Regions from separate parts of the Paenibacillus sp. FSL R10-2734 genome, predicted to be linked through region 3. Evidence: riboswitches for the same ligand, from Rfam matches in the RefSeq annotation. Region 3 holds a riboswitch; each other region holds the start of a gene.
The links. Region 3 has a riboswitch for cobalamin ahead of NSS67_RS30520 (S-layer homology domain-containing protein). Riboswitches for the same ligand answer to the same signal wherever they lie in the genome.
Positions count from the first base shown of each region.

Region 1: linked by a shared signal. The riboswitch ahead of metE (5-methyltetrahydropteroyltriglutamate--homocysteine S-methyltransferase) and the one ahead of NSS67_RS30520 (S-layer homology domain-containing protein) in region 3 are both predicted to bind cobalamin.
Region 2: linked by a shared signal. The riboswitch ahead of NSS67_RS29880 (DUF4430 domain-containing protein) and the one ahead of NSS67_RS30520 (S-layer homology domain-containing protein) in region 3 are both predicted to bind cobalamin.
Region 4: linked by a shared signal. The riboswitch ahead of NSS67_RS00030 (anaerobic ribonucleoside triphosphate reductase) and the one ahead of NSS67_RS30520 (S-layer homology domain-containing protein) in region 3 are both predicted to bind cobalamin.

Region 1 covers NZ_CP150170.1:2,652,740-2,660,900, forward strand. Annotated here, with positions in the region: gene NSS67_RS11470 (DedA family protein) at 1-499, shown strand, start outside; gene NSS67_RS11475 (undecaprenyl-diphosphate phosphatase) at 550-1,410, shown strand; cobalamin riboswitch at 1,509-1,715, shown strand; gene metE (5-methyltetrahydropteroyltriglutamate--homocysteine S-methyltransferase) at 1,869-4,172, shown strand; gene NSS67_RS11485 (DUF1540 domain-containing protein) at 4,311-4,463, opposite strand; gene NSS67_RS11490 (DUF4349 domain-containing protein) at 4,945-6,078, shown strand; gene msrA (peptide-methionine (S)-S-oxide reductase MsrA) at 6,151-7,137, opposite strand; gene NSS67_RS11500 (VTT domain-containing protein) at 7,243-7,857, opposite strand; gene NSS67_RS11505 (Gfo/Idh/MocA family oxidoreductase) at 8,021-8,161, shown strand, end outside.
Region 2 covers NZ_CP150170.1:6,872,697-6,880,857, forward strand. Annotated here, with positions in the region: gene qoxB (cytochrome aa3 quinol oxidase subunit I) at 1-9, shown strand, start outside; gene qoxC (cytochrome aa3 quinol oxidase subunit III) at 6-602, shown strand; gene qoxD (cytochrome aa3 quinol oxidase subunit IV) at 607-897, shown strand; gene NSS67_RS29875 (methyl-accepting chemotaxis protein) at 973-2,679, opposite strand; gene NSS67_RS29880 (DUF4430 domain-containing protein) at 2,889-5,468, opposite strand; cobalamin riboswitch at 5,644-5,846, opposite strand; gene NSS67_RS29885 (glycosyltransferase) at 5,968-8,161, opposite strand, start outside.
Region 3 covers NZ_CP150170.1:7,023,256-7,031,416, reverse strand. Annotated here, with positions in the region: gene NSS67_RS30535 (transposase) at 1-277, shown strand, start outside; gene NSS67_RS30530 (cellulase family glycosylhydrolase) at 342-2,063, opposite strand; gene NSS67_RS30525 (hypothetical protein) at 2,284-2,862, shown strand; cobalamin riboswitch at 3,328-3,529, shown strand; gene NSS67_RS30520 (S-layer homology domain-containing protein) at 3,695-8,161, shown strand, end outside.
Region 4 covers NZ_CP150170.1:2,751-10,911, reverse strand. Annotated here, with positions in the region: gene ssuE (NADPH-dependent FMN reductase) at 1-374, shown strand, start outside; gene NSS67_RS00045 (ribonucleotide-diphosphate reductase subunit beta) at 562-1,593, opposite strand; gene NSS67_RS00040 (ribonucleoside-diphosphate reductase subunit alpha) at 1,834-4,167, opposite strand; gene nrdG (anaerobic ribonucleoside-triphosphate reductase activating protein) at 4,223-4,738, opposite strand; gene NSS67_RS00030 (anaerobic ribonucleoside triphosphate reductase) at 4,735-6,720, opposite strand; cobalamin riboswitch at 6,955-7,189, opposite strand; gene NSS67_RS00025 (MTH1187 family thiamine-binding protein) at 7,562-7,870, shown strand; tRNA gene NSS67_RS00020 (tRNA-Thr) at 7,965-8,036, shown strand; gene NSS67_RS00015 (ASCH domain-containing protein) at 8,125-8,161, shown strand, end outside.

The DNA.
Region 1 (8,161 bases), 3.0 Mb from region 3:
GACGACCACAACAAATTTGACCATTCCTGGTGTAATCATTGCGGCTACGCTTGGCTCATTGCTGGGTGCGGTTATTCTCTATTATATCGGCCGTTTGTTGGATGTAAGTCGATTAGAACGAATCGTTGAGCGTTGGGGCGGCATACTCCGAATCAGCAAAAAGGATATCCACAAGGCTGACGCTTGGTTTGACAAATATGGCTATTGGACCGTATTATTTTGTCGGATGGTTCCACTGGTTCGTAGTTTGATTTCGATCCCAGCGGGGATGTCGGGCATGAAATTCGGAGTGTTTATGATCTTCACAACGATTGGTACGCTAGGTTGGAATCTGCTGCTTGTGCTTATTGGCGCTGCATTGGGTGAGTCCTGGGAAGACATCGCCATGTATATGGATATGTACTCGAACGTAGTGTACGTACTTCTTGCAGGGGGAGTAGTGATCCTTGGGTATCTGTTCTTCCGTAAGCGCAGACGGAAAATGAACACCGAAGGTTGAGCCGAGAAGGAACTATAGATAAAAGTTATGATTAAAAAGGAGGAGAACAAATGGAGCTATTAACGATTATTAAAGCTATTATTTTGGGAATTGTTGAAGGTTTGACTGAATTTGCTCCGGTATCCTCCACAGGTCATATGATTATTGTTGATGATATGTGGTTAAAATCGACAGAGTTATTTGGGCAATATACGGCTAATACTTTCAAAGTGGTTATACAATTGGGTTCTATCTTAGCGGTTGTTGTTATTTTTAGAAATAGGTTCATTGAACTGCTGGGGTTAAAGCGTTTCAGTCGCAAGCAGTTGGACCCTGTAACCGAGGAGCAGCCACAGCTCGAGAAGGGTGGACACCTTAAGCTTGCACAGGTGCTTGTAGGATTAGTGCCAGCAGGTATGCTGGGCGTTCTGTTTAACGATTATATTGACGAGCATTTATTCTCTACATCCACCGTGTTAATCGGTCTAGTAGTTGGTGCTGTATTGATGATTATTGCAGATCTATTTGGACCAAAAAAGATCCAAACGGAGAGTGTCGATCAGATTACATACAAGCAGGCACTAGGTGTTGGTCTGGTCCAATGCTTCTCGTTATGGCCGGGATTTTCACGTTCCGGGTCGACGATTTCTGGTGGTGTCCTCCTTGGTATGAGTCATCGCGCCGCTGCTGATTTCACATTTATTATGGCTGTTCCGATTATGGCAGGGGCCAGCTTACTCTCACTGATGAAGAATTGGCAATATTTCACCATGGATGCCCTACCGTTCTTCATCGCAGGCTTTATCAGTGCCTTTGTGTTTGCGCTGTTATCGATGCGTTTCTTCCTGAAGTTGATCAACCGGATTAAGCTTTTACCGTTTGCTATATACCGGATAATACTTGCTGCAGTAGTATATTTCGTGTTTTTCTAAATCCGTTATAAGGAATCGATATAACAGAAGCCCCCGTAATCTATTGCAGATTACGGGGGCTTTCACGTATGATGGCATCAGATTAAGACACACACTTTATTAATTATAAGGAGACAGGTGCTTGCCGGAAATTAGTAGTCCGGTAGGCTTAATAGGGAAATTCGGTTCGAAGCCGATGCGGTCCCGCCACTGTAACGGAAGAGTCCATAGCAACATATGTCACTGGCAATTTACTACTGCTGGGAAGACTGCTAAGGATGTTGACACCGCTAGCCAGGAGACCTGCCTGTTTCAACAGCACTGCTTCACCTACGGAAGATAGGAAGGTGTTAGACGTTAGCCATAGGTATATTATGGGCGTCTTTCCCTTTGACTTTTTTAGGGAAGGGCGCTCTTTTTTATAGGGAAGCATCAGGTATCGGGTCAAAAATTAGAAAATGGTGAAGGGGAGCTACGAAATGACGAACAAAGTAAAAGTAAGCAATCTTGGATATCCAAGAATCGGGAAAAATCGCGAGTGGAAAAAAACGTTAGAAGCTTTTTGGGCAGGGAAATTAAATGAGGAAGAGTTCCGCACTGAAATGGCAGAAATTCAGCTTCAGCATTTAAAAACTCAGCAGGAGGCAGGTATTGAGCTCATTCCGGTAAATGATTTTACATTTTACGATCATGTGTTGGATACAGCTGTAATGTTCGGGATCGTACCTCCACGTTATGTATATGATGGTGGCGACATTGGGCTTGATCTTTATTTTGCGATGGCTAGAGGGAATGCTGAGGCTACAGCCTGCGAGATGACTAAATGGTTCAATACGAACTATCACTATATTGTTCCAGAGATCGGTGCCCAAACGCCGCGTCTGACCGAGAATAAACCACTGGCTGCTTATCGCTTTGCCAAATCTCAGGCGGGGATTGAGGGGAAACCTGTGATCTTAGGCCTGTATACCTTCCTTAAGCTGTCAAAAGGTTTTGCATCCGCAGATATTGCGAAGATCGCCGCTCGGTTTCTTCCAGTCTACGTTCAACTGTTGCAAGAGCTGAAGCAAGAAGGGGTAAGCTGGGTACAAATCGATGAGCCCGCGATTGTTACAGGAATAAATAAAGCAGAATTAACACTGCTTAATTCGATATATACAGAAATTTCTAACTCAGTGCCGGGCTTGAATATTATTCTGCAAACTTACTTTGAAGCGGCTGAACCGTTGGAGGCGCTGCTAGAGCTGCCAGTACAAGGCTTGGGTCTTGATTTTGTGCATGATGGTGGAGCGAATCTCGCTTCTATTGAACGGCTTGGCTGGCCAGAGGATAAGTGGCTGGGAGCGGGTATTATTGACGGACGCAACATTTGGCGCTCGGATCTGGACGCTAAGCTGCAGCTGCTAGAGAAGCTGAGTGTACATGTACCGCTTGAACGTCTTATTCTACAGCCTTCTTGCAGTTTGCTGCATGTTCCGGTTACTGTTCAGGGTGAGGTGAAGCTGAAGACAACCGTCAAGGCTGCTTTAGCTTTCGCTAATGAGAAACTGACAGAGCTTAGTCTGATTGGCGCTGCTTTAGGAGATAACAGGGAAGCTTCTGCTGCTGCACTTGCAGCTAGTCGTGAGGCCCTTGCATCTTTCCGAGCACTTCCTGAGCGTGGGCGTAAGGATGTAGCAGAGGAAGTTCTCAGACTTGAAGATTTGCCGGACCAACGCAGCTTGCCTTTTGCTGAGCGCTTAAAGGTACAGCAGGAGAAATGGCAGCTTCCACTTCTACCAACGACAACGATCGGAAGCTTTCCGCAGACGGTAGAAGTGCGTCAGGCAAGGCTGAAATGGCGCAAAGGCGTATGGAATCAGGAGCGGTACGAGGGGTTCGTTCGCGAGCAGATCGCGGATGCAATCACCTTCCAAGAAAAACTGGGTCTGGATGTTCTCGTGCATGGTGAGTTCGAAAGGACGGATATGGTAGAGTTTTTCGGGGAGAAGCTGGCTGGTTACTTATTTACAAGTAATGGCTGGGTTCAATCCTACGGTTCCCGCTGCGTTAAGCCACCAGTAATTTATGCGGATATAGCTTTTATCGCGCCTATGACTGTAAAAGAAAGTGTCTATGCTCAGTCGTTGACGCAGCTTCCTGTTAAAGGCATGTTGACGGGACCCGTTACGATTCTCAATTGGTCTTTCGTGCGTGATGATCTTAGTCGGGAAGAAGTGGCGAATCAAATTGCCTTGGCGCTCCGACATGAAGTTAAAGCTTTGGAAGATGCAGGCATAGAGATGATTCAAGTAGATGAACCCGCTATCCGCGAAGGACTTCCTTTGAAGGCTGAAGATCGTGAGGAATATTTGAATTGGGCGGTGAAGTCGTTCCGCATCGCGACGAATCATGTGAAGGCTACGACTCAAATTCATACCCACATGTGCTATAGTGAGTTCAATGACATGATAGACTCCATTTCAGCGATGGATGCGGATGTCATCTCTATTGAGACTTCCCGTAGCCATGGGGAACTGATCGTCAGCTTTGAAGAGCAGGAATACGATAAAGGAATCGGTCTTGGTGTATATGATATCCATAGTCCACGGGTTCCTGCTGTAGAAGAAATGACAGCTAATATTGATCGTGCGCTTCGGGTGCTGGATCCTGAACAGTTCTGGATTAACCCGGATTGCGGTCTTAAGACACGTGGCTGGCAGGAGACAGAAGATGCGCTCCGTAACATGGTAAGAGCTGCCGCTATTGCAAGGGAGAATGTAGGAGTTATTGCCTCCAAATAGGCGAAATAAGTAATCATAAATCGAAGTCGGGGAATTTCTCCCTGGCTTTTTATTTCAGCCACTTGATAATAATTCTCATTCTTGATAGAATGAAAAAAGAAAAGAAGGAACCGTGGAGGGTCCCTTCAAGTCATCACCTTATTTGCTTTCGAAAGTTTTGCAGTCTGTTTCTTCTGCACGTGTAGGTTCTTGGGAGCTGTGGAAAGCTACGAAGATAGAATCAGCACTGCATTTGTTCTCTTCTGCCCAGTGGGTGCAGGAGTTAACTTCACAAATTACGTCTTTTGCCATGAGGGTTCACCTCCCCTTGTAGTGATAGACAGCATCATTTAATGAACTGCTCTGTTCAGCAAGGTGGAGCTTGTCCGAACAGAATCGTACCGCGCCCTCATTCATTATGAATAGAGGGTATTTGGTGTTTTCTGTATAATTAGACGAGGTAATTGTATCAAATAAAGAGCATGTAAGCAAACGGTTATTTAATAACAATAAAAGTGACAAAATTATGCAAATAATTATGAATAACTCATTTGGTGTAATTACGGAGTGGACCTATGCCAATGTTCACAAGTCGCAGAAATGCGGCTCTTTTTCTGTTTAGAGAGCATAAAATTAAGGGGAATTGCTTTTGATTCCATTTTCCAGTGCAACCTTCCAAGTTTTGGAACGTCATAGTAAAGAGTACGGAAGAGATCTGCTTAGAACAAGACATTCCGTAACGATATTATGATCCGTGTAAACGGTATCTACTACATTTTTTGGAGGAATGAGAATGCGCAAATGGGGTCTGCATTACTTATGTTTATTAATTCTTGCGGTGGTCTTGGCGGGTTGTGGCTCAGCGGATGATAGCAATTCGGCGGCGGATAGTTTGGCGAAGCAAAATAGTAGTATGAGTAATGATGCAGCAGCAAAGACAGAAACTGAAAGCGCGATGGCCTCAACCGCGAATCAGAGTACCTCGGCGGCACCTGCAACAGAAGCAGGCGGCAATGAAGACTCAGCAGTAAAGGGCTCGACATCAGAGAATACGAATCAAGCAAGTGCAGGATTTACTGGTAGTGATGTAGTAGCGGGTTTGAATAAGAAGCTGATCTATAAAGCCAATCTTATCATGGAAGTAGAAGACTACGGAAAAGCTCAGACTGAAATTCGTAATATGGTAACGATGGCCAATGGATATATTATTGAGTTTAATGAAAATATGTCGCAATACGAGCAGGGTGGAACGTTTATCCTTAAGGTGCCTGCCTCCGGGTTCTCACCTTTTCTGAATAATCTGGAGAAAGTAAAACATGAATCCCTACAGCGAAGTATCCAAGGTCAGGATGTTTCTGAAGAGTATGTTGATCTGGAGTCGCGTCTGAAGGCAAAGCAACTAATGGAAGCTCAATATACAGAGTTTATGAAAAAAGCAACGAAATCCACTGATCTGGTCGCCTTCGCGAACGAGCTTGGTTCCATACAGGAAACTATTGAGCAGATTAAAGGTAGAATGCGCTATATAAATCAGAATGTATCCTTCTCTACGGTAGAGCTGAGGGTGTATCAGACAGATGAAAGCATGGCTGTCAAAGAGAAGGAGAAGCAAGGACCGTTACTGGAACGTGCTTCTGATGCTCTAAATGGAAGCTTGAATGCGTTATCGGTTATGTTTCAGTGGATTGTCGTTATCCTTGCAGGAGCATTACCAATATTAATAGGGGCAGCCATTATTTTAGCCATTGTTTTAGTTTCCCGCAAAAATATACGTGAGCGGCGGGAGCAGCAGACACAGCGGATTCGTCAAGGAAATAAGGAACTTAAGAGAGAGCAAGTTATCCCTATGGCAACAGAGCCTAAGGAGATAATTTTAGAGGATGATCAGAAGGCTAGTGAGGATTCAGAGGACTCGAAGAAAGAATAGCCCTACAAGAAGAAACGGTTGTCATCCTTAAAGGACGACAACCGTTTCTTCTTGTGTGCAGATGATTGTTGATTAGGCAGACTGGAAGAGTACGCGATACTCCCCGTATCCTTCCTTCTCCAAATCCTCTTTCGGAATAAATCTTAGCGCCGCTGAATTTATGCAATAGCGTAAACCGTTTTCCCCTGGACCATCGTCGAAGACATGGCCTAGATGGGAATCTGCAACTTTGCTGCGCACTTCTGTGCGGACCATCAAATGGCTGAGGTCTGTCTTTTCCTTTACAGCGTAGTCCTGGATTGGACGAGTAAAGCTTGGCCAGCCGCAACCGGAGTCGTATTTATCCTGCGAGCTGAATAAAGGCTCGCCAGATACGATGTCAACATAGATTCCTTCTCCGTGGTGATCCCAGAAATCATTCCGGAAAGGAGATTCTGTAGCACTATTCTGAGTAACTTCATATTGAAGTGGCGTTAGACGTTCTTTTAAGCTTTGTTTGTCCTCTTTATGTGTCCAGTGGGTTTCGATAAAATCCTCTCGACCAGAACCTTTACGGTAACGTTTGTAGTGGCCTGGATTCTTACGATGGTAGCCCTGATGATATTCTTCGGCAGGATAGAAGGTAACTGCCGGGAGGATTGGGGTTACAATCGGGCTAGAGAATCTGCCGCTTTCTTGCAGAGCTGCCTTGGAAGCTTCTGCTTGTTGTTTTTGTTCCTCCGAATGGGTAAAGATCGCTGTTCCATAGGAAGTCCCGCGATCATGGAATTGTCCACCTGCATCGGTAGGGTCGATTTGCTGCCAGAACAGCTCAAGCAGCTTGCTGTATGGGAAAATATCTGGGTTGAACGTAATTTGTACGGCTTCAACATGTCCTGTAGTTTCAGAGCAAACCTCTTCATAGGTCGGGTTTACTGTATGTCCGCCGGTATAGCCGGAGATGACACTAATGATACCTGGCAGTTCCTCGAACGGCGAGACCATGCACCAAAAGCATCCACCTGCAAAGGTTGCTTTTTCTGTCTTGGTATTTATATGGTTAGTCTGATGTTCACTCAATAATATCCCTCCATTCACATAATGCAATTAAATAGATCACAATTCAATTATAAAGTAAATATCAACCGCCTGCCAGCTTGCGCCAAATAAGTTCTTTCGCTATCTTCAATTCTTCGCTTCTTGTGAGCGAGGACGCAAGCTTAATCCAGCAATAATTAGTACAACGGCATAGACGATGATGGCCGTAATTGCGCTTCCGGGATTCTGCAGCAGTTGATCCCCGAGGAAGGCGTATAAGGCAATCCCTGGTATTTTTCCTATCCCTGTAGCTGCAATATAGCTCCAAAAAGGTAGGCCAGCGGCACCAGCGTAGATGTTAACCGCTGTTTGAGGAATGATCGGCACCAGACGTGCTAGGACAATTGAAGCGAAAGGTCGTCGCTCTATGCCTGCTGTGAACTTTTCGAGCGCGGGAATGGAGGCTAAATAAGCTCTCGCTTGTCTTTGAAATAAGAACTTCACAACACCAAAAAGGATTGCGGCAGCAAGATTTGTAGCTAGCCAGCAGATCAAAGCCCCCATTAGACTTCCGTATGCATAACCGAAGAATCCGATGACAGCCTTGTAAGGTACAACTGGAAACAAGGCCAGTAAAGTTGCAATCCCTATGGAACTGAAAAAATTATGATCCTCTTTCATCCAGCTAAGGATGTCATATCTGTAGATAAACGCAAGGGTTGTGCCCGAAACATAAAGAATAATCGAGAACCATTTTTTCATAGATAATATGCCCCTTCTTCCACTCATTCATCTCATCATACGGGATAAGAAGTAAATATTGAAGTGGAGATCAATTGGTCAGGGAATGAGAAGCAGGTATAATAGCATTTGTAGAGAACAATGAAAAAGAAAGAGTTCTTGAAGTCAAGAGGGGGATAGATCAGTGATTACACCTGAACGTAAAAGAGTCGCTATTGTCGGAATTGGCAATATTGCGCGCAAAGTATATTTGCCACTGCTCTCTCAGCATGATCATGCGGAGGTAGTTGGAGTTCTCAGTCATTCGCCGACAACGGTGGAGCAG
Region 2 (8,161 bases), 150 kb from region 3:
ACAGTATGAAAATAGATGCGTCTAAGCCGCTTGAATACTCAACAGAAGAGAATAGTAATAAAATCTTTGGCTTCTGGGTCTTTCTAGGAGCAGAGATTGCACTGTTCGCTACGTTGTTCACTGTTTACTTTGTAATGGTAGACCGATTTGCCAGCGGCCCTAGCGGTCCGGATATTTTTGAAATCGGTCCAGTGATGATCGAAACATTGCTACTCTTGACAAGCTCGTTCACGATTGGTCTTGCAGTTCATGCCATGCGGCATGGCTACCAAAAAGCGATGATGGTCTTCTTCGGACTAACCCTGCTAATGGGTCTCGGCTTCCTTGGTATTGAAATCATGGAGTTTGTCACTTATGTTCACGAAGGAGCTACCCTTCAAACCAGTGGTTTCCTATCTAGTCTCTTTGTACTACTGGGAACACACGGAGCTCACGTAACGTTCGGCTTCCTGTGGGGTGCAGCAATTCTAATCCAGTTGAAGCGTCAAGGTATTACTCCGGCTACGGCCAATAAATCCTTTATCTTCTCGCTGTACTGGCATTTCTTGGACGTTGTCTGGATCTTCATTTTCAGCTTCGTCTATCTGAAAGGACTGATGTAGCATGATGAAGCAATTATTTCCAATTCGCCATGTGATGGGTTTCTTAGCCTCTCTTGTCCTTTCTGTGGCTGCACTTGCTGTAATCTATCTTGATCTATCTAATACTGCTAACATGGCTATCCTGCTAGTTACAGCCCTCATTCAGGCTTCCCTGCAGCTCTTCCTGTTCATGCATATTGGAGAATCAGCAGATACCAAGAAAGAACTTTACATCAATATCGCCTATGCCTTATTCGTTGGCTTAGTTACGATCTTTGGTACGCTCTTCATCTTCGTATGGGGCTGGTACGCTTAATTCCATTCAATAACACTCAAAAGGACGTCTCCAAAGCCTAAATGGCTCTGGGACGTCCTTTTTTTTCATTTCATGCTATAAGCTGAACCTTGCTAAAGTCTTCTGCAGATCTTCCGCCAGCACTGCTAAATATTGAGCTGAGGCGGACATTTCCTCCATAGCAGACAGCTGCTGCTGACTAGCTGCGCTGGTGTCCTGAACACCCACTGCCCCTTTATTGGATATAGCATTGACCTGTTCCATTGCTGCCGCTACACCTTGTGACTCTAAAGAGACATGTGCAACCGCCTCTCTGATCTCTTCCGTCTGCTGGGTAGCCTCTTTAATAGAACTTTGAATCTCATGAAACGCTTGTGATACGAGCTGACTTTGAACTACGCCATTAGAGACTAGCTCAGAACCTAAAGCCATTGATTCTACCGCGCTGTCCGTTTGCTTTTGAATATGCGTAATTATATCTGTTACTTTCAGTGAACTGTTTCGCGTTGCTTCTGCAAGACCTCGTATTTCTCCAGCAACCACAGCAAAGCCACGTCCATGTTCTCCAGCTCTCGCTGCTTCGATAGAAGCATTAAGCGCCAGTAAGTTCGTCTGTGTTGCAATTTCATTAATCGTTGTAATAATCGTATTAATCTCCTGCGACAGTTGTCCAAGGTTACTAACAATCACTTGACTCTGGGTTACGCTGGAGTCGATTTCCTTCATCTGTTCAATGATGTTATCTACGGCGATTACCCCTCGATCCGTTGAACCAGAAGCAACTCCCATAAGGTCGGACATTTCCAAACTGCTACTCTCTACGGCCGAAATATCATTGGTCATAGCTTGTATAGACTGAGAGGTGCGATTAATGCTTTCCGTCTGTTCATCAAAACCAGCTGCAATCTCTCCTGAAGATTCGGCGATCATTTGCGAAGCCAGCGAGGTCTGCTCAGCACTAGCGCTCATCTCTTGCGATGAGGCCGATAACAGTTCTGCACTCTCCGCAATGCCTTGCATCATCTTCCGTAAGCTCTCTAGCATATTGTTAAACGAGCTATTAATTTGGCCAATCTCATCCTTGGCGGTATATGTTGCTATGACGGTTAAATCTCCATTTTCCGCCCGCTTCATTAAGCCTTGCAGTTCCTTAAGAGGTTTCGTAATCAGTCGAATGATTGCAACACTAAGCACGATACAAATAATCCAAGAGAACGATATCAATATTATACTTTTAGTCTTCATGCTCTTAGCGGTAGCGGCGGACTCTGAATTATGTTCTCCAGCTCCCTTTAGCAGCGAATCGTTTATTTCTTTAAGCATATTAATCATTTTCTCTCGAGAATTACTAAACTCACCTTTGAATACTTGATAGGCCTCTTGACTACCTTTGCTATCTGCAATCTGAACAATATTTTCTCTTTGTGCACGATAGTCTGTTAAGGAGGACTCATATTCCTTTATTTTATTCAAAATCGTACTATCATCGTAGTGGACGGTCTTCAGCTTGTTCAAAAGATCATTATTTTCCTGAAATTTCCCTTTAATGCTCTCTGACAGTTCTTTGTTCTTGCTTACATCAGCACTAATCAAGCGCTCCAAGAGAAAAGCTTCGATGGCCCGATTGTTAGTACGCATTTGCCCCACGTAAGAAACAGGCAACAAGTTTTCATTATACGTCTCTGTTGTTTTTTTGGCCATTTTGTCCATGGTGAGAAAGCCGGTCCCCCCCACGATGTTCAACATGATTACAGAAAATACCAAAAGAATCCCAATTTTGAATTTTACTTTCATATTCCTCATCTGCATTCCGCCTTCACATAATCTAACTCACATTCTATTTTTATCGGTTAGTAAGGCTAATTGTTTGATGATTTTAAATAAAATTATGAGTAAAATTGTCGAAAAAAAGTGTATGTTGTCAAATATTACAACGAATGAAACGAAAAACGGACACTAGATCCGCTCATACTCCGAATCGTAGTGCCCGCCTAACGAATAATCAATCCTTCTTATTCACCCGATGAATAGTACCAATATAACGTATCACCGTTCTGTAAAATGTAGCTGTCTGCACTTATACTTGGGTCAGCATCTCTATTCGTCTTAAACTTCCATCCACTGCTTTGACCACCATCAAATTCGGCCAAACCATCTATAGATTTCACGTATTTACTACCAGCGATGCCGGATGATACTACTTTATCGCCCAATTGACTGATCAGTAAGCTAAAGGCCGTTTCGCCTTCTTTTAGAGCTACTGTTGTACTGTTCAGAATCGTTCCCTTCTTGCTATCCCCAATGACTGAAATGGTAGCATTAGCTTTAGCGGGAGTAATATCAGCTGAACCAACGTTTAGTGACTGCGTATAACGCGCTACACTAGGAACGTTAGCTTTACCATACCCGGTAACAATAATCGTATACGTATTCGCTGGGAGCCCTTCGTCAAAAGTAGCTACACCCTTAGCATTTGTGATTACCTTCTTATCGCCGATCGACACCTCCACTCCAGCGGCCGGAGAAGTCACTGGATCGGAAGTAAAGGTAGCGTTATTCCATACCCATTTCTTTTGAGAGACGGTTACTGTAAATGCTTCACCCGGCTTTGGCTGTGATGAGGAGACAATTGCACTATCAACAACCTGTGTGGTTTCTCCGGCATAATATACAAGAACCCGGTCAGATTCCTGTAATTCAAAAGCGTCCATACCCACGCTTGGGTAGATCCACTCCCCACTGCGCCATACCACGAAGCTCCACCAGCCGTCGTAAAGTCCTTGTGTAATTCCATCGATGCCCGATACAAAAGTTCCGTAAGAGGATTTCGTGATATCCACTTTAAAAGCATTAGACAACCCTAATTGCTGCAAAGCTTCAAGAGCATTGGAAGCCTTTATCGTCCCCTCACCGATCATTCCTTGCGGACCTTCAACGGTAAGTGAAGCCGTTACATTCTTCGGAATCACCTTTAGATCTTGCGTATATTTAGCTACCGATGGTGCTTTTCCTTCACGATAGCCTGTTATAGTCAGCTTGTAATCACCTGCGGGCACATTCCCTGAGAACAACGCCTCGCCTTTAGCATTCGTCGTTACGATGCGATTTCCAATTTGGACCTGAACGCCAGCCGCTTTAGTAGTTACAGGGGAGGACGTATTCGTTGCAGCATCCCATTTCCATGTCTTACTAGTCACCACTACGGTAAAAGAATCACCCTCTTTAGGGCTTGATTTAGAAACAGTTACCGAATCAACAAGCTTAGTATCGTCTCCAGCATAGTAAACCAGTACCTGATCTGAATCTTTAAGCGCAAAATCGCTCATTCCAACATCTGGATTGACCCATTGACCATCACGGGATACGACATACATCCATCCATCATAACCGCCATAGCTTCCACCCAGAACGTTTCCAATTCCTGTGACATAAGCACCGGATGGATTTGTGATCGGCAAGTTCTTTTGAAGAGCCAGCTTCTCCAGTGCTTCAAGTGCGTTTCCAGCATATCCATATCCCTGTGCTAATGTACTATTAGGACCTTCTATAGTAACAGGAGCGTAGATTAATGAATTCTGAACGGATGACTTAGAAAAATCATATAGCTTGCTATTACTACCTTTATGGAGCAGATTGTAAGCAACAAGCGCCTGAAGCCCCTGCTCTGTGGATAGAACATTGCTGCTTCCACCACGGCTATGAGCGAAGCTTCCGTCAGCGAGACGGTAGCTTAGTAGGTCAGCGATTAGACTCACTTTATTCTTGGTATATTCTAATCCACTAGGATCTACACCGAAGGATGTGAGACCTAGGATAGCCTGGGCTGTACTTTCAGCACTATCTCCGTAACCGCCATGGGCATCCTGAGCATTGGATAACCAAGCCACGGCTTGTAGTCCTGCTGTATAGGCCTCTGGGCTATTCTTATGCGCCGCTAGAGCGGTCAAAGCTATAGCTGTCATATCAGGCTCACTAGCACCTGTAGTTAAGGCAAAACCACCATCTTGATTTTGCTTGGAGAGAATCTCAGCAACGAGCTTATCCACTGTCCATTTCGCGTTATATGGAATGTTATATTTACCTGAGTCCAGCGCAAGTAAAGCATATACTGGATTATTAAGTGTCTGTCCACTGATTTTGTCATGATTATAGATCTTCTCTATTAAGTTATAGCCAGGAGTTGTTTCGCTTCCAGCAAAATTAGTAGGATCGGCACCTATCGCTCTTACTGCAAGTACGATTCTCGCAGTTTCTGTTACATTCGCGAAATTCCCCTCTGCAGCTTTCACCTTATTCTCAAGAGCTAGTAGGTAGCTTGCTGGCAGTTTATATCCCGCTTGCGCTAGACCTATCGCTTGCCAATCCGACTGCACGCCACCCTTTAAAATAAATTCTGCAGCCGTATAAGTCGCATCCGCGACATTAATCCGCTCAGCATTAGCAGCTGAATCATTAGAGGCTTCCAGTCCGGTGCTAGCACCGGACTCTGCAAAGATTGTTCCTGCCGGAGCAAGAGATGTTCCTAAAATCGAAATGACCATGAATATGGCCAGTCCAAGTACAAAAAACTTGGAGGAGAATATCTTCTTCATTGTTCAACCTCTTTCTATTAAGGAATGGATACTACATAAAATAAGAGCGCACAACATAAAGACCGCCCCTATGAAGGGCGGCCCGGGAAAATAACAAATCGAGGCTGGGGCGCTTGAACCTCTACGACCACAGAGTCTATCTGTATATGTTCCACATTCTTACCCCACGAAGAATAGAAACGCTCACGAAAAAGGCAGGTCTCCTGGCTAATGCTTCATTGCCTCTCTTCACCTTCCCGTCCTAACTGCTGACAGTGGTTTATAGAAGAGACGCTCCACATTTACAGTGGCGGGACCGCGCCGGAATTTTACACCGGACTTCCCTTTTAAGCAGACTCAGGTTTAGTCGGAGTCTGCACCTTTTCCAATATGTATGATCTTGTTTTCATAATCATATCTATTAATACACAGCATGTCTATAGAAAAGCTTTGGTTGAGCAACAAAAAAAGAACAGCAGAACCAAACCTTTTGGTATAGTCCTGCTGATCATGAATTCCTTTATTCAGCTGTTCCTTCCGGACTTGCCGTTGCCGAAGGTTCAGCACTTGAACCAACATCTGGCGTACCGTTTGGAGCGGGATCTACGATCAAAGTAAATCTACCTGCCTTGATCATGCTTTTCTCTACGATTGTCGCTCCCGGCTCCAAGGTAACCTCCACCTGATAGGATGGGTTTACCCCTTCTGTAACAGCTGTCGCTGAAGGCACAACTGTATTGTCCTCAGCATCAGCTGAAGGCGTTGGAGACGGAGATGCATCGACTGCGTTAGTAGCATCTGCATCTTCTACCGTTCCATCAGTAGTGCCTGTGGCCGAATCACCGGACAATTCTCCCTCATCCGACTCATCTGTTGACGGAACTGGACAAGTTCCATTGCTAGCAGCAACCTTAAAGCTCTTATCCACCACATTGGATGAAGTCATTAGACTAATCTCCGCCGGATTAAATTGGACACAATCATCCGCGTTGGCAAAGGTGAACACCAATACGCTGCTCCCTTTATCTCCTTCGACGCTCTGATCCTTCAAATATACTGAAGCCGGAGGAAGTTCACTGCCTGGACTCTGTATAGGTGTCGGCTCAGGGGTTGTCCCAGGCAAGGCCGTCTTCGGATCTTCCGGACGCAGCATACTAAATACGATAATTGCGATAATTACCAGAATGCCAGTGATGGAACCAGAGATCAAGAGTCGAAATCGGCTGCGGCTGATCCAGCGCGCCAGCGGGGAAGCGAGCTGGGAGCGAGCTTCATTGTACACATTTTGTAGAGCAGGACGAGCTGTAGCGACGTAGTTTTTACGGAACTCGCGACTCTTGAATGCCTCGCGGTCACTGCTCTGGAAATACTTTAGAATCGCCCGACGATAACCCGGATGAAGCTTTTTATTCGAAATCGTAAATAATGAATTTCCTTGAGACCACGCAAAGAATCGATAAATAGCATCCTTATCGCTACCAGCTTTATGCTTAACTAACTCCAACAGCGCGTCATAATCCAATGGACCACCTTCGCGCTGACTGGTGTAGTAGAAGGCCAGTGGAAGACGTTCAAATGGCTCCAGCACTCGAGCTTCCTTTAGTAAACGACGACCGAGCAGCTGTACATCGTCCAGCTCCTTCGGAGACAAGCCTGCAAAAATTTCTTCATTCGGCTTCTCTTCACCAAACCAGCGATAAGCAGCGCGGAGTGCATTTTCTTTCTGCTTGCTAATTCTATCTAATGGCGGTTGCCAATCCACAACATTGCCATAACGTAAGAAAACAACCTCAAGTAAGTCCTCTTGCGTCATTTCAGTAAGTGATAGTCGGTTCAGCAAGAATCTGTCAGCAGATGCTGCAAGCTCTAGCAAGAGCGAGAGTACTTTAGAAGAAATACCTGTACCTCTACGTCGATCTTTTTCCGCTTTATCTACAATGCCATGAATTCCCGCCACCGCAGCAACCGGATCAGTCTCCAGTTGCAGCTTCTCCAGCAAATAATCCCTTGCTGCATCCTGAGCAAAAGGCTGCTCTAACGCAGCCGGCAGAAACCGACCCCAATGAAGTACAAAGTTCAGAATGTCCACAGCTTTAGATGCAGCAACTAGTCTTGACTCCATATAAGGCTCTAATAGCTGCTTACGGAAATAAGATTCAGACATCACCCTTTGAAAAAAGGTAGCACTTAGCTCATCATTACTCTCGATGATACCGTAAGCTGCACTGAGTACATCTTTTCGGCCCGCTTCCACGCTATGAAGCATTCCATTAATGAAATAATCCACGATTCTGACTTTGTAATTATGATCCTTGAGCACAAAATATTCCTTAAAGCACTCCATAATCGCAGGCTCTGGAACATTCCTTTGCCGAATTAGATCAAATTCTCGATCGAACCGCTCCAAGAAGATATCGTTCAGTCGGACTCTGGAATGAATAGCCCCCTCAGCTTTAAGGTAAGAGAGCAATCCACTCAGCACCGCGCTCTTATTCTCCGTATATAAATGCTCATTCCCTTGCTCAATCTCATAAAATACGGCTAACTCATTATAGAAAGCGAGCGATAATTTATGCTCAGGGCTTTCCCCACGCAGCATCTGATCGGCAAAACTCACGAAATCGTCGAGATCTCCTGGATTCAGAAGTAACAGCTTCCATACCAGATCAACATACGGCTGGCGGGTCTCGCCAAAATCCACATTCCCCATCCGC
Region 3 (8,161 bases):
ACTTGGCAGTATATTGGTTCCTATCGCCATGCTAATGATACAACGCAAATGGATAAAGTGGCGTATTGTTTTCAATGTAGCTTCTGTGTTGTCTGCGCTTATCTTAGGTAATATTTCTGCCCTAGCCATATATGAAATATTAAGAGATAACACGGTATTTATGACCTCGATCCATGCGATTTTTCTGAACCCAATGTTCCTTATTACAGGGGCCTACCTTGGAGTATATCTGGTCTATCGTTTGTTGTTGATCTCGTATGAAGAAGTTTATATATGATGTAGTTTGAAAATAAGGGTGTCCCCGTGAAGGGACACCCTTATTTATGCTGTACAACGGAACGTTAAGATGACTTTCCTACTACACTGGTTCCACTCTTCGTGATTTTGTACGTAATAATGTCGCCATTCCAGAAGTGGAATTTAAGAATGACTTCACCGTCTTTCACATCTTTAAAGAACGCTGGAAGCAGCTTGATTTCTTTCGTGTTATAAGATGGAGAGAAGGTATTGCCGAACTCCTTGAATGGAGTCCAGTCTTGCGGGCCTGCATTGCCGCCAGTGGTATAGACAGCTTCCATCGTGGCAAGCTGGTTGCCATTAAAGGTAGTTGGGATGGCAAACGATTCAGTCGTACCTTTTGCGTCACTTAATTTGACAGTGTCATTCACAATGACCTTAAGTCTCCACGTAACGCCTTTATTGAATTTCAGGGATAACACGGCATTTTCGCCATATTTTTGGGAAGCTGTGAGCTTTTTGAGCTGGCTAGCTTTGAGCGTTAACTCTTCACCATTCAAGGTGTAATCTTTGCCCTTGGTTAGATTTTTTCCATTTACACTAATGGTGGTTAGCTTATTGCCGTTCAGGTTTAGCTTCACTTTGGTGTCCTTGATCGTTGCCCCTTTTTGCAGGTAGAGCAGGTCGCTTTCGGTGCTGGAGGAACGTTCCTTCAGACCAGACATTAATACATTGTGAAGCTCGGTGTCCGACCACTTATACATTTTGCGGTTGAAATGCTGCCCGTTATCCCAGAGCATGGTGGTCATTTTCTTTTCTTTTAAATAATAGGTAAGATACTCGAAGAATTTCAGCTTCTCGCCTTGTTCAATCACACCTGTGTCTTTATCGAAGCCCAGTAACCCGAATTCGCCGACGATAACAGGAATTCCTTTCGCTACGAATGTGTTGTAAACGTTATCAAAAGTTTGGGTAATATCGTTTTTTGTATCCTTTTCAAACGTGGTGTAACCAGCAATATTCACACTAAACGGCCAGAAGCCATAATAGTGAACGGTCGCGATTATATTCGGGTCGTTGAGTGCTGTGATCGTTTTGTAGAGCTGATCTATTCTAGGCTGCGTAGGAGAAGTCTCTAATGAAGGGAGAACTAGCGGACGTACATCATTCTTTCCACCGGAATTTCGAACGATCTGATGGAAGGAGGTGTTGAGCTCTGTAAGCATTTGCTCCATCTTCGCTTCATCTGTGCTTCCACCATCTGTGAAGCGGGGTTCATTGATGCTTTCGAACATCAGCTTATCGGATTTATTCTTGAAGCGGTCCGCAATTTGAGTCCATGCTGCATTATAACGCACCAGCGTCTCATCATGCTTCTCCTCCATATGGCTTACCCATAACCAGGAGTCATGATGAACATTGATCATTACATACAGCTTAGCGTCCAGCGCCCAGCCGACAACTTCTTCGACACGGTCGAGGTAAGCTTGTTCAATGGTGTAGTTCGGTGCTTCGCCTATGTGTGAATCCCATGTGATCGGAATCCGGATGCTTTTGTAGCCTTGAGCGGCGATTTTCTTAATCAGTTCTTGGGTCACACGCGGATTGCCCCAGGAGGTTTCATCCTCACCCGTAGCATCTAAAGTATTACCGAGGTTCCATCCGGGCTGCATATTGTCTACATAGGATTGGATCTTACTCTTTGGCGCTGCCTTAGCTTGTTGCTCGTCCTTAGAATCAGCGGCGGCAATCGATGAGAACAGAGAGAGCAGAAGAGCGGTGACAAGGGTCAATGATAAGAATGATTTTTGGATTCGTGTAGTCATTGAATTCTCCTTTGTGAGATCATTTTTTAGGATGCGTAAAACCTGATCTTTCCTCAGCACTTTGTTGCATAGATGAACATGTATTCCTCCTTTTTTAGTTGTAAACGCTTACCAAATACCCTAACATAGAACATTTCTAGTGTGTACCTTACTAATTTGTGGTAAATTCATATAAAAATTAGTGTTTTGAAGTTATCCCAAAGTGATGGAGGACAATCCAATGAGCAGATTTCATTACATAGGCTCGGCTACAGAGCTTCCGTTAGGAGAAAGAGGCAGTGTACTGTCATCTAAGACATATAACGAAGTGAAAAATTCCCCAGAGTATTTAAGGCAGAGGGAGGCCCTGCGTGATCAAGGTATGATTCCTCTGGATGATATCGTAGATCTATCTCATCTTAGAGATGAGGATTGTCTTGTATATGATTCGGAAGAGGATGCGGCGGGCATTTTTATTGAGGAGCTTGGGTATTGGAACGAGGTAATTCGCATGCATTTTCGGAGTCCGTTTGTGTACCGGATTTCACCTAATTGGGGCGGCTTCTCCGTATCTCCTAAGCTGAAAGATACGCTAACCGGATCGTATAACGCTTCACTTAAGTGTTGTCGAGAGCTATTTAAGGTTATGACAGATTATGGAGTATCAGGCTCTGAGTTTGAGCTTTATACATGTTGGGCAGAGGAAGAGGATCATCCGCGTAATAAAAAGCTTGATCGCATCTTTGATCTGGCTTCTTTGTCACTGGAGGATGGCTTTGAGCTGAGAGAAAAAGAGTATATTGTGGTTAAAATCATCTGATATTCAATGAGATTATCGCCAACTACTCGCTATATAAAACTTTCAAGAGTCCACGGCTCACATCCCACAATGTAAAATGTTATTCATCCATACTTTTCGCTTTGTACCTCCCGATGGACTAGAGAAAGCCTGCATAGATACAGTTTTTTAATGGGATATCTTCTTCATGAAGATCAAAAACTGCGTATGTACAGGAATATCCTCATTTATGACTCGAAATCTTCTTCAGGAGCAAAAATAACTGCAGATTTGTAGGAATCATGCTCCTGTCCTCCTCGTATCATTAAAAGATGTACTTTTGCAGGTTTATTCAGCGGTTATCGTTACTGCTAAGTCAACCATCAAGCCATTAGCATCTTTAAGCTCCCCCCTGCCGCTTACACCCTTGATCAATCCTTTCATTTACGTAAAAAAACAAATATAACATGACAAAAGCATATATATTAGATATGATGGGGGATGGAAAATTTAATATTAGCAATAGGTGCCAATTATGAATGTTTCGAAAGAACAATCATAGATTGGTTAAATGGAAAGCGGGTGTAATTCCCGCGCGGTCCCGCCGCTGTGAAAGAGGAGTCCTTGTAATATGCCACTGGGAAACTGGGAAGGTAGCAAGGATGATGATACTTGAGCCAGAATATCAGCCTGTTTCTGTTACACCATCAAACTCTACGAGCGATAGAGAGGTGCTTGATATAGTATATGCCTGCTTTTATTGCGGTTCACTATCTTAAACCTCTCGACGTTTATGTTGAGTGGTTTTTTTGTATTGCTGAAGAAGTTTACTCTGTTTTTTATCATAGGAAATGAAGGGAAGGGTTAAAGAAAAATGAAGAAAAATAAGTTTTTAGCTTGGTTACTCATTGTAGCTGTATTTATCACGACGTTCTCTACAAGTGTAGTTCCGGCTCATGCGAATGGGGCGAATAATGATCCTGTAGTAGTGACAACGGAGTTTGATCAATCTGTAGTAGAACAGAGCAATGTGGTAGTGCAAGAGCCAGATACTGAGAGCCCTACTATATCAATAGAAGGTATACAAAATAACCAGCAATTTTCGAGTAGAGATGTAGGCTTCAAAGTAGTTGTAACAGATAACGTATATAAAGATATTGTTCCGTCTGTAAAAGTTAATTCGGTCACTTTAAATGCTACTAATGGTGAATACAAAGCGTCTCTTAACCCAGGTAGCAATACAATAACAGTAACGGCTGTTGATGGAGCAAAGAACAAAGCAGTAGATGTAACGTATCAAGTTATTTACAATATTACTGCCAAAGATCAGTTAGATAGAAGTTTGGCTTATATCTTGAAAAGCGTTAAGAATCCACAATTTGCAACAGATTACGGAGATTGGTCAGTTCTTTCATTAGCACGGGCCAACTACACAGTACCAAGTAGTTATTATAATCTCTACTACAACAATCTAACTAATAGTGTAAAACAATTAATAAGTGAGGATGGAAAGCTCGATGCTACTAAAAGCACAGAGAATTCCAGAGCGATTCTAGGACTTGCCTCTATCGGGAAGGATATCACGAATGTTGCAGGTTATGATTTAAGAAAGGCATTCGCTGATTTTGATTTTGTTAAGAAGCAAGGGATTAATGGCCCTATATTTGCTCTAATAGCCATAGATACTCGGAATTATGACATTCCTGTAGTTGAAGGGGTTAAAGATCAAACCACAAGAGAAAAACTGATTCAGCACATTTTAAGTCAAGAGATAACCGGTGGTGGATGGGGTTTTGGTTCTTGGCAAGATGTCGATATCACTGGAATGGCGATACAAGGTCTTGCACCATATTATGCAACTCATGATAATGTAAAAGCTGCTGTGGATCGAGCAATTCAATGGTTGGCAAGTAACTCGAAAATTCAAGCTGGATCTTTAAATACAGAAAGTATGTCACAAGTGATCGTTGCTTTAACTGCAGTTGGCATAGATCCACATAGTGACTCTAAGTTTATTAATAAAAATGGGAAGTCTCTGATTGATGTGCTCCTAGCCAATGCTGGACCTAATGGTGGCTTTAAGAGTTTGCCAGCATCATACTATCAAGTAAACTCTATGGCTACGGATCAAGGCACGTATGCTCTTGTTGCTTATGATCGTCTGATCAATAATAAGTACCGTCTATATGATATGAGAGATGTTCAACTAGAACAACCTAATAATGTTGTGGCCAAACAACAATTAAATAAAAGTCTTGCCTATATCCTAAACACTGTAAAGAATCCGTCTTTTGGAACAGGTAGCGGAGAATGGTCAATTCTATCTTTAGCACGTGCTAACTACGAAGTACCAAGTGGTTATTACGATCTTTACTACAACAACGTAGCTGAGAGAGTAAAAGGATTAATGAAGGACGGAAAACTCGATGCTAGTAGAAGCACAGAGAATTCCAGAGCGATTCTAGGACTTACCTCTATCGGAAAAGATATCACGGATGTTGCGGGGTATAATCTAATCAATGCACTCGCTGATTATCAATATGTTCAGAAGCAAGGGAACAATGGTCCCATATTTGCTCTGATTGCCTTAGATAGTCATAACTACGAGATTCCGAAACTATTCCCTGAGCCTGATGAAAAGGGAGTAATATATCAAAGTACAAGAGCAAATCTGGTTCAGTACATCTTAGATAAAGAGGTTAAAAAAGGTACAGCAGATGCCGGTGGATGGGCTTTAGGAGTAACCAAAGCAGACTTCGATATGACTGGGATGGCGATACAAGCACTTGCACCTTATTATACCCGTGAAGATGTAAAAGACGCTGTAGATCGGGCGATCACATGGTTGTCCACGAACCAAAACATCCAAGGTGGATTTACAGGTATGTTTGGCACAAGTAGCGAGAGCATCGCACAGGTTATTGTTGCCTTAACTAGCGTAGGAATAAATCCACAGACTGATCCTAAGTTTATAAAAAATGGAAAATCGCTTATAGATGCGCTTCTTGCCTATGCTGGACCTAATGGTGGGTTTAAGAGCTCTTTAAATGGTTCAGTGAATGGTATGTCAACGGATCAAGCTACGTATGCACTTGTTGCTTACGATCGACTGATCAATCATAAGAACCGTCTCTTTGATATGAATGATGTGGTAATTGAACAACCAACCGTAGAACCAACTGCACAACCAACGGTAGAACCAAGCGCACAACCAACGGTACAACCCGAAACACCGAAAGAAGTAGAAGTACAGCTACCTTCAGGAGATAAACCGGTAGTAGCAATTCCAGATGATGCTCATGATTACATCATTCCGATCAGCTCCGGAGATAGCAGTAAAGAAATCACAGTAACCATTCCAGAGGCTAATCAATCGAAGGTTAGTGTTAACTTACCTAGTAACAGCGAACTTCCTCAGATAGAGGCTACTAAAGGTGATGTAACTGTAGTCATTCCTATGGGTGCAAAAGTTAGAGGTGGGGATGCCTCTGCAATTGAATTGATTTCACCATTAACAGGCACAGAATCAGTACTAAAAGATACTCTGAATCCAATTATTCCTGCGGATAAAAAGCTAGAGAACATTATTCAAGCTTTCTCCATGGGTGGCAGCGCAAGAGTAGAATTCAATAAATTTATTACCTTAACCTTTAAGGACCTTAAAGGAAAAGATGCAGCCTATATTCAAGATGGCACACCTCATGCGATTCAAAAATTTGCAAGTGATGCCTTAGGTTTTGAGAGCGGTAAGTCTGAGTATGCCTATGATAGTGGTAATGATTTAATTGTAAAAACCAATCACTTCACGGATTACATTGCTTATACTTCTATTATGGTCCAACCCCCTGTTGGTGATGGTGGCAGCGTTGGTGGTGGTGAAACCACGCCATCGAAACAATACGTAACTTTATCCGTGGATAAACTTACGATCAATAAAGGTTATGTAGTGCCATCTGTAAAGGTTGAACTACAACAAGGTGACACAGTATGGTCTGTGCTACAAAGAGTTCTAGATAGCCGTAGTATCAGCTATGATTATTCATGGAGTCAAAATTTTGGTAGTGTATATGTCAAATCCATAGCTGGTGATGGGGAATTTGACCATGGCGATGGTAGTGGATGGAAGTATAATGTGAATGGAACATATCCTAATTATGGCGCATCTTCATATAACCTAAGTGCTGGGGAAAGTATTCAGTGGCGTTATACTACGGATCTAGGTGAGGACTTGGGATCAGGATTTAAACCAACTCCGACGCCTAAACCTAGCGCTACCCCTGCACCAGGTGGTAGCTCCACCGGTGTTAATCCTGAGGGTACAACAGCTCCAACAGAAACTCCTAAGGATACATCGAAGGCTCCCAACCAGAATACGAATGATATTAAAGAAGTATATAAAGACGCCGATAAGATCTCTTCATGGGCGTACTCAGCGATTGAAACAGCTACAGTAAAAGGATTTATCCAAGGTAACAATGGACAGGTGAATCCGAAAGATTATATTACAAGAGCAGAGTTTACTAAGATCCTAGTGTCTGCATTGGAACTTGATCTTAAGAGTGATAAAGGAATTACCTATAAGGATGTTGCTCTGGGAGATTGGTTCTATCCATATGTGAATGCTGCTCATAAGGCAGGTCTAATTACAGGTTTTAATAATGAATTTAAACCAAATGACAAGATTACTCGCGAGCAAATGGCAGCTATTATCGTTAGAGCATTGTCAATCTCAGCTACGAAGCCAGGGACAGCGATCAAGGATCTTGGAACAGCATCCGCGTGGGCTAAAGCAGACGTGGAAACCATTGTTGCCACTGGACTTATGTTAGGTGATAATAATCAATTTAAACCTAAAGAGTTTGTAACAAGAGAAATGGCAGCCGTTGTAGCTACTAGATCCCATGATTATAAGAGTGGGAACAAAGTGGCTATTCCAAATATTCAGAACACAGCCGTTACTCCATACATTCAGAACACAGCAGCCTTTTTGCAAAAAACAGTAACAAACCCGGTCATCTCCACGATTGGTGGGGACTGGACAGTGTTCGGGTTGGCACGTTCTGGTGTAAAGGTTCCAGATAGTTATTACGCGAAGTACTATGCGAATGTAGAAGCAACCCTTAAAGAAAAATCAGGGAAGCTGCATAGCGTAAAATATACGGAATATGATAGAGTTATTTTGGCATTAACTTCAATCGGCAAAAATATTGATAAAGTGGCGGGTTATAACCTGCTTGAACCGCTTGCTGATTTTGATACTTTAATCAAGCAAGGCATCAATGGTCCTGTGTTTGCACTTATCGCACTGGACAGCAACCATTACGACATTCCTGTGGTTAAG
Region 4 (8,161 bases), 310 kb from region 3:
TCAAAGCCAATGGCCTTGTGGCGGAAGCGGATGCGGTAATCGTGGTTAGCCCAGTTTATAAAGCCTCTTATACAGGCGTTTTGAAGACCTTTTTGGATCTGGTTCCACAAAAGGGATTAGCCGGCAAAATCGTACTCCCGCTCTTCATGGGCGGCAGTCTTGCACATCTGCTCACGATTGACTATGCCTTGAAACCCGTGTTGTCCGTACTCGGCGCACGCTACATTCTTGGTGGTGTTTATGCTGTGGATTCTCAGGTGGTTCGTAATGATCACGGAGTGGTTGAGCTTGCTGAGGAGCTGAAGCTGCGTCTAAATGATGCATTAGTTGAGCTTGCAGAAGAAACTACACATCGAGTAGAGCGCAAGGCATAATACTAAACCTAGGGCAGTAAGCATACGTTTCGGAGGTTTCATACCAAACATATAAGCGTCTCTTTTAATCCTGAATCCAAGGTTAAAGGGACGCTTCTTTATTATATGGGTAACAACAAAGAGACCATTCCCACTGTAAAAGTAGAGAATGGCCTCTTTTATATATATGGATCGTTATAGTCCAGTCTTACAAATCGTCAAATCCGTTATCGTCGCCAACTTTACCATAGTTGCGGGACTTGGCTTCGAAGAAATCGGTTTTAGTGGCATTTAGCGCATCGTCGGAGAAAGGCTTGATCCAAGGCATGCAGTTAACATCAACACCTTGGTAGGCTTTTTCCATACCCATCAAGGTTAGGCGTTTGTTCGCTGTATATTTGATGTAGTCGCTAAGCTCGTTAAGGTCAATGCCGCGAACATTAGTGAGGGTGTAGTAAGCCCAGTTGGTTTCAAGCTCTACCGCGCGGTCGATTGTACGATATACGTAATCCATGTTCTCTTTAGTGTTCAGCTCAGGGAAGTCAACAAGCAACTGTTTGAACACTTCTGCGAAGAAGTAACAGTGCTGATTCTCGTCACGTTGAATATAAGAGATCATCTGACTGGTTGCCATCATCTTCTGGTCACGGGCTAGATTGTAGAAGAAGGCGAAGGTGCTGTAGAAGAAAATTCCTTCCAAGATGAGATCTGCTACTAGCGCATGGAAAAAGGTTTGTTTCGTTGGGTTATCACGGAATTCTTGATAGATATCGGAGATGAATTGGTTGCGCTCCAGTAAAACTGGATCCTTCTTCCAATATTCAAAAATCTCTTTCTGTTCACTATCCGACACGATAGAGGATAGAACATAAGAATAGGATTGGTTATGCACCACTTCTTGCTGACCGATAATGGCAGAAATAGCTTCCAGTGAGGAGTCGGTAAAATAACGCTTCACGTCGCCGACGAACATCGTCTGCATCGAGTCTAGCACAGCGAGCAGGGAGATGTTGATCTTAAATACGCGTTGTTCCTCAGCATCTAGCATAGGGAATTGTTGCGCATCTTTGGACATTGGGATTTCATCAGCGATCCAGTGATTAAGCAGTAGCACCTTGTACAGCTTGTACATATGCGGCATGCGGATATCGTTCCAGTTCAGAATGCCTGAGCATTCACCGTCGATGATGCGTGTGGATTGGTTAGGCGCTTCAGTGTTAAAAATCTTTTGTAGTTGCATTTATTTTCCCTCCATTTTTTGCGCGGGTAATTTGTCTTATCTGGTCTTTAATTAAATTAGGTTGATGAAGTAACGGAGTGGAATTTTGGAGCTGTAGGAGTGAAACGTTCGCCTTTGTCCCCGGATTTCAACCGTTAATGACGGCTTAAATCAAGAAATCTGGGGACAACAGCGACCGGAAGCCCAAACATTCCTCGTAGTTACGATTAAATCACCGAATTTTTTAAAGCAGTAAGACTCTTAGCTAGCGCAAGAATCACACTCTTCTATTGTCAAAGCACGGCTACGCACATAATAAGTAGATTTCAATCCGCCCTTCCAGGCGTTCAGATGAAGCTCTAGGAACTCGGTAGCCTTGATGTCAGGACGAACATACAGGTTGAAGCTTTGTCCTTGATCGACGTGGCGCTGACGAGCGGAAGCCATACGGATCGACCAGTTTTGGTCAATCGTAAATGCAGTCTTATAGTACCAGATCGTCTTGTCGGACAGATCCGGTGCTGGGTTAGCGATCTTGTAAGTTGTTTTCTCTTCATAGGAAAGCAATTCATACAAAGGATCAATGCTGGCTGTGGAGCCGGCAATAATCGATGTTGAGCCGTTCGGTGCAATCGCGAACATCCATGCGTTACGGACACCGTCTTTAGCCACTTCTTCTTGCAGCTCGCGCCATTGTTCAGTGGTTACATATTTACCTTCCTGTTCACCGCTAACATAGCCACGTGAAGTAAAGTATGCACCTGTCTCCCAATCGGAACCGGCGAACTTCGGATAACGGCCTTTTTCACGGGCAAGCTCCATGCTCGAACGTACCAACAGGTAGTTGATGTGTTCATACAAATGGTTGTTATATTCTACGGCTTCATCAGATTCCCAACGAATGCCCTTGAGTGCCAATAGGTGATGCAAGCCGAATGTGCCGAGACCCACTGCGCGGTATTGGCTGTTCGTGTATTGTGCTTGCAGAACTTCAATATTATTAATGTCGATTACGTTGTCCAGCATACGTACTTGGATAGGTACAAGTCTTTCCAGCACACCAGCTGGAATCGCACGTGCCAAGTGAATCGAATTCAGGTTGCAAACTACGAAATCGCCAGGGATTTTGGAGATAACAATCCGGGTCTTGCCATCTTTGGTTACTAATTCTTCCTGTTCAATAACGGTAGCGGATTGATTCTGCATAATTTCTGTGCACAGGTTGGAAGAGAAGACCATACCTTGGTGACGGTTCGGGTTCGTCCGGTTAACCGTATCACGGTAGAACATATATGGAGTACCTGTTTCAAGCTGTGATTTCATAATCCGTTTCATGATGTCGATCGCAGGAACGGTAATACGGGACAATTCCAGATTGGCTGTAGCTTCAGCATATTTTTCACGGAAAGTGCCTTTACCAAGCTCTTCATCGTAGAAGTCTTCCAGACCAAGCGGACGACCATTCTCATCCGTCCAGCCCATAACCTTCTTCACTTCATGAGGACAGAACAGGTTCCAGTGGCTGCGTGATTCTACGGCTTCCATGAACAAGTCCGGCAGGGTTACACCGTGGAACACGTCATGTGCACGCATACGCTCGTCACCATTATTTAGCTTAAGATCGAGGAAAGCGAGAATATCTTTATGGAATACATCAAGGTAGACAGCGACAGCACCTTTACGTGTACCAAGCTGATCTACGCTAACTGCTGTATTATTCAACTGGCGAATCCAAGGAATTACGCCGGAGCTAGTGTTCTTGTGGCCGCGGATGTCCGAACCGCGTGCCCGTACTTTACCAAGGTAGACGCCGATACCGCCGCCCATTTTGCTAAGACGCGCTACGTCTGTATTGGAATCAAAGATGCCCTCTAGGGAATCGTCCACAGTATCGATGAAGCAGCTGGATAGCTGTCCAGCGACCTTTTTACCGGCATTGGACATTGTAGGGGTAGCAGCTGTCATGTAAATGTTGCTCATCGCCCAGTAAGCTTCTTTTACAAGCTCAAGACGTTTCTCAGCTGGCTCACGATGCATGAGGTACATGGCAATAATCATGTAGCGTTCTTGTGGAAGCTCCATTACACGGCCGTCAAAATCATGCGCTAAATAGCGGTCGGATAGCGTAAGCAGACCAATGTAATCGAATAGAAGGTCGCGCGTATAATCGATACAACCGCCTAGCTCGATGATTTGTTCCTTAGTGTAGTGAGACAGAAGCTCTTCACGGTAGATTCCTTTTTTTACGAGATCTGTAATTAGTGGGTACAGCTCACCGTAAGGCTCTTCTGGATAAGCTTTATAGCGGCGATGAACGGCTGCTTTTTTATAAAGGGTAGTCAGAAGGGCACGGGCAGCTGCAAACTTCCAAGTAGGCTCTTCTTTCGTTACAAGCTCAAGAGCACTCATAGTGAAGGCGTTGCTGATTTCTTCTCCGCTTACGGAGTCACGGCGCAGTTTGGAAATTACTCCCCGCAGCAATGTTTCTTTATTTAGTTGATCAAGACCCTCCAGGATACGGTCGGCGTAGACGGAAAGGCGCTTTTCATCAAAAGCCAGTTGGCGATTGTCTGGTTTTACTACGAATTGTGGCATGGTTATTTCATCCCTTCTTATTTTGGGTTAATTTTCAATATCAAAAATTGATATATTATAGCGCAGTAGGCTGCCACAGAAAGACCTCCGAGCCGTTCATACTGGCCGGAATGTCGATTATGCGTTGGTTAGAGCTTCCTCGGTAAGGAAGTGTGGTATCTTTCAGTTCTTCTATAAATCGTCCATCTATTAACACCTGACACTGCGTAAGTAGATTCCACTCCGGTGAACCGGGAAGGGCAGTAAGTTCTTCGTAAGTATAACCACTATAAATCCAGATCGGGAATCCTGGCAGCACGGTGCGAAGCTCATGAATGAACCCCAGTACCTCCTCTGCAGAGAAAAACGGATCACCACCGGCCAGTGTTAAACCATCTAGCAGTGGGTTAGCGGCAATTTCTGCAATAATTTCGTGTTGGCGTTCTAGGGTGAAGACTTCACCGTATTTAAAATTCCACGTCTCGGGATTAAAACATCCCGGGCAACGATGGCGGCAGCCGCTGAGGAAGAGGACGGCCCGCATGCCCTCTCCCTCATTAATCGACTCCGGGTAGTAACCGCAAATATTCATAGATGTTTAACGCGGTCCCGTACTTCAGCTTGTTTGGCGCCATTGAAGCGGGTCTGGTAGTCGCCAGTTAAATAACCAGTAACTCTGCGCAAACGGCGGATATGCACTTCTGTTTCATGCACGCCGCAGGACGGACAGTTTGTCCCGATTACGCCTTCGTATCCGCAGCCGGAGCAGCGGTCAATCGGATGGTTAATGCTGAAATAGCTGACCTGTTGTTCGAGCGCATATTTAATGATTTTGATAAAAGCGGATGGATTACTGCGGGCATTGCCGTTTAATTCGACATAAGAAATAGCCCCGGCATTGCAGTATTCATGGAAAGAAGCTTCCAAGCTAATCTTCTGAGCAGCACTCAGTTCGAAGTATACAGGGATGTGAAAAGAGTTCGTATAATACTCACGGTCAGTTACACCCGGAATAGAACCCAGTACCTTGCGATCAATCTTGGTGAATTTGCCGGACAAGCCTTCTGCTGGTGTTGCGAACAAGGTGATGTTGAGATTCAGTTCCTCACTTTTCCGATCGCAATACTCCCGCATATGACGCACGATACCCAAAGCCTTGGCATGGACTTCCATATCCTCGCCATGGTGTTTGCCATACATGGCTTTCATGCATTCCGCCATACCGATGAACCCAAGCGATAGACTGCCATGCTTTAACAGTTCGCCTACAGAGTCTTCAGGAGCGAGATTTTCGCCGCCTTCCCAGACGCCTTCTCGCATCATGAAATCGGACGCTTTAGCTTTTTGTGCGGCTTGGATGTGGAACCGATGGAGAAGACCTTCCAGCGCAATATCCATATAATGATTTAGATCTTCATAGAAGCCAGCTTCGTCTGCGACGTTGCGTCGGCCTGTTATTGTGCCGTGTGCCAGACCGAGCCGAACCAGATTCAGTGTATTAAAGGAAAGGTTGCCCTTCCCGGAGCAATGATTACGCCCAAAACGGTCGCCTAGCACGCGAGTTCGGCAGCCCATTGTAGCAAATTCCGTATCAGGATCACTTGGATCATAATACTGCAAGTTGAGCGGAGCGTCTAGATTAGCAAAGTTCGGATATAGTCTGCGCGCAGAACATTCAGCCGCTTTTAGGAACAGTTCATAGTTAGGATCGCCTTGCTGTTGATTGGTCCCTTGCTTACATTTGAAAATTTGAATCGGGAACACTGGTGTTTCTCCGCTGCCAAGTCCGTTCATCGTTGCGGTTAGCAGAGAACTGATCACAAGCTGGCCTTCTGGTGAAGTACAAGTACCGTAGTTGATGCTCGTAAACGGTATTTGTCCACCGGATCGGCTGGACATGGTGTTGAGATTGTGTACCATGCTTTCCGCCGCTTGTAGTGTTTCGATTTCTGTTTCCTTTAGTGCATAACGGAACGATTTCGGATATAACTCCGCCAGATCGGTCCGACTCATTGTGATTTCACCCAAAGATTCACTAGCTTGTCCTTCTTCAAAGTATTCCAGACCCTTACGGAACAGCTTAGCGAAGGATTTGGTTACATAAGGTGCTAGATCATAGTCGAGCTTATTAGCGGATACACCGCCATATTGAGCATTTTGCTGGGATTGAAAAATGATCGCTACCAGTGACATAGCTGTCATTATGGAGTTTGGAGGACGAACGCTGCCATTGCCGGTGTTGAAGCCTTCACGGAGAAGTTTATCAAACGGGATAAAAATGCAGTTGGTCGTTCCGATCGCGTATTGATCCAGATCATGCACATAGACGACATTGTCCTCAATGGCCTGCACTAGCTGCGGTGGCATCGTAAAGTTACGGGCGTACCATTTTGAATATTCACTACCGAACTTGCTCATTTTACCGGAGAAACTCTCTCCGTTCAAATTGGCATTTTCGCGCAGTAGGTCCAAATCCCGGCTGTCGATAATATCGCGTCCTAAATCAATGAGCTCTTCTAAAAGAACTTCTTTTGCATTTGTTGTACCGTTAAATTGTCTCTCCAACAACGTCATTGTATAGCTCTCCTCTCAGTATAAAAGAAAAACGTCTATCGTCCTATCATTAAGAAGTTGGACCGCCGTAAGCGGCCATATATTCGTTCTGATCTCATAAAAAAAGCATCCCCTAGCGAGGATGGCAGAAAATGCCCGATGCGTTATGTAAATATCCATACAGATATTTGCAGTGGTCTCTAAAAGAAGATGACCGCATGCGGACACCGTTCCTGTTCCTCGCAGGCATTCATAGTTGGTGTCGTCGAAACAGGCAGGTCTCCTGGCTTCCGTAGGACCTCTCGGCGCCTTCCCAAGGGCTATCTTAACCCTCAGTGGCTTCTGCCGGGAGATCTGTCCTTCTTAAGCTCTAAAAGCCTAGGAAGGATATCCGGTTACAGTGGCGGGACCGCAGCGGATTCTCACCGCACTTCCCTATTAAGCTCTAATTCCGATAAAGGATCAAAGCGCCTGTCTCCACTATATTTTGTTGTCGTTAGATAAAAATAACCCAAGATGTTGTGTTTGTAAACAGTTTTTTAGAAAACCCGCGCGGGGAGCGGGTTCTTCAAAAGTACTCCACAAATGATCCACAGGCTGTCCATAAGTAATCCACAATTGATCCACAGGCACATGGAAAATGATTCATAAATTCTCCGAAAAGATGCCACAAAGAGTCCATAAATGTAGTGCAGACGACCCTAGAATTCACTTTTTAAAAAGTACCCTTAGCCGAAGCCGCATTTCGGAGTGTTCAACGGAAACAGAGGGGTATACTAACGCTGGCATTGTTTGTGGGGGAGCGTTGGAGTTGTTACAATAGAAGGAGACACGTACTATACAATTTCGAGGAGGTATTCTCATGCCTATTGCTGAAGTGACCGTTATTCCGATTGGAACAGGCAGTACCAGCCTTAGCAGTTATGTTGCGGATATGCAGCGAGTGCTGAAGACGGTAGAAGGGATTACTTATGAGCTTACATCCATGGGGACGATCATCGAGGGACCTCTCCAGCGTATTTTTGCAGCGGTCGAAGCGCTGCATGAGTCTCCTTTTGCCGCAGGTGCAGAGCGGGTCTCGACCTCACTTAAAATAGATGACCGCCGCGATAAGCCTTCCACTAGCCGTGGAAAGCTGGAGTCTGTGGAGCGTAAGCTACAGATTGAATAGCAGTTTGGGAGAGTGGGGAACAGGAAGAAATAGGCTTGCGTTTCTGTCTGGAAGTTGTATAATATTTTTTGTTTGACAGAAGAGTCAGCCTTAAGCTGGTGTAGCTCAGGGGTAGAGCAACGCACTCGTAATGCGTAGGCCGGGGGTTCAATTCCCTTCACCAGCATACTTATAATGCTTATGCAGCGCGGTATTCCGGGATTTCGGAGACCGCGCTTTTCTGTATCTTTCGATGAATTGAAGGGATGGATAGCATGCGCTATTTAACGATACGACAGCCTTGGGCAACGT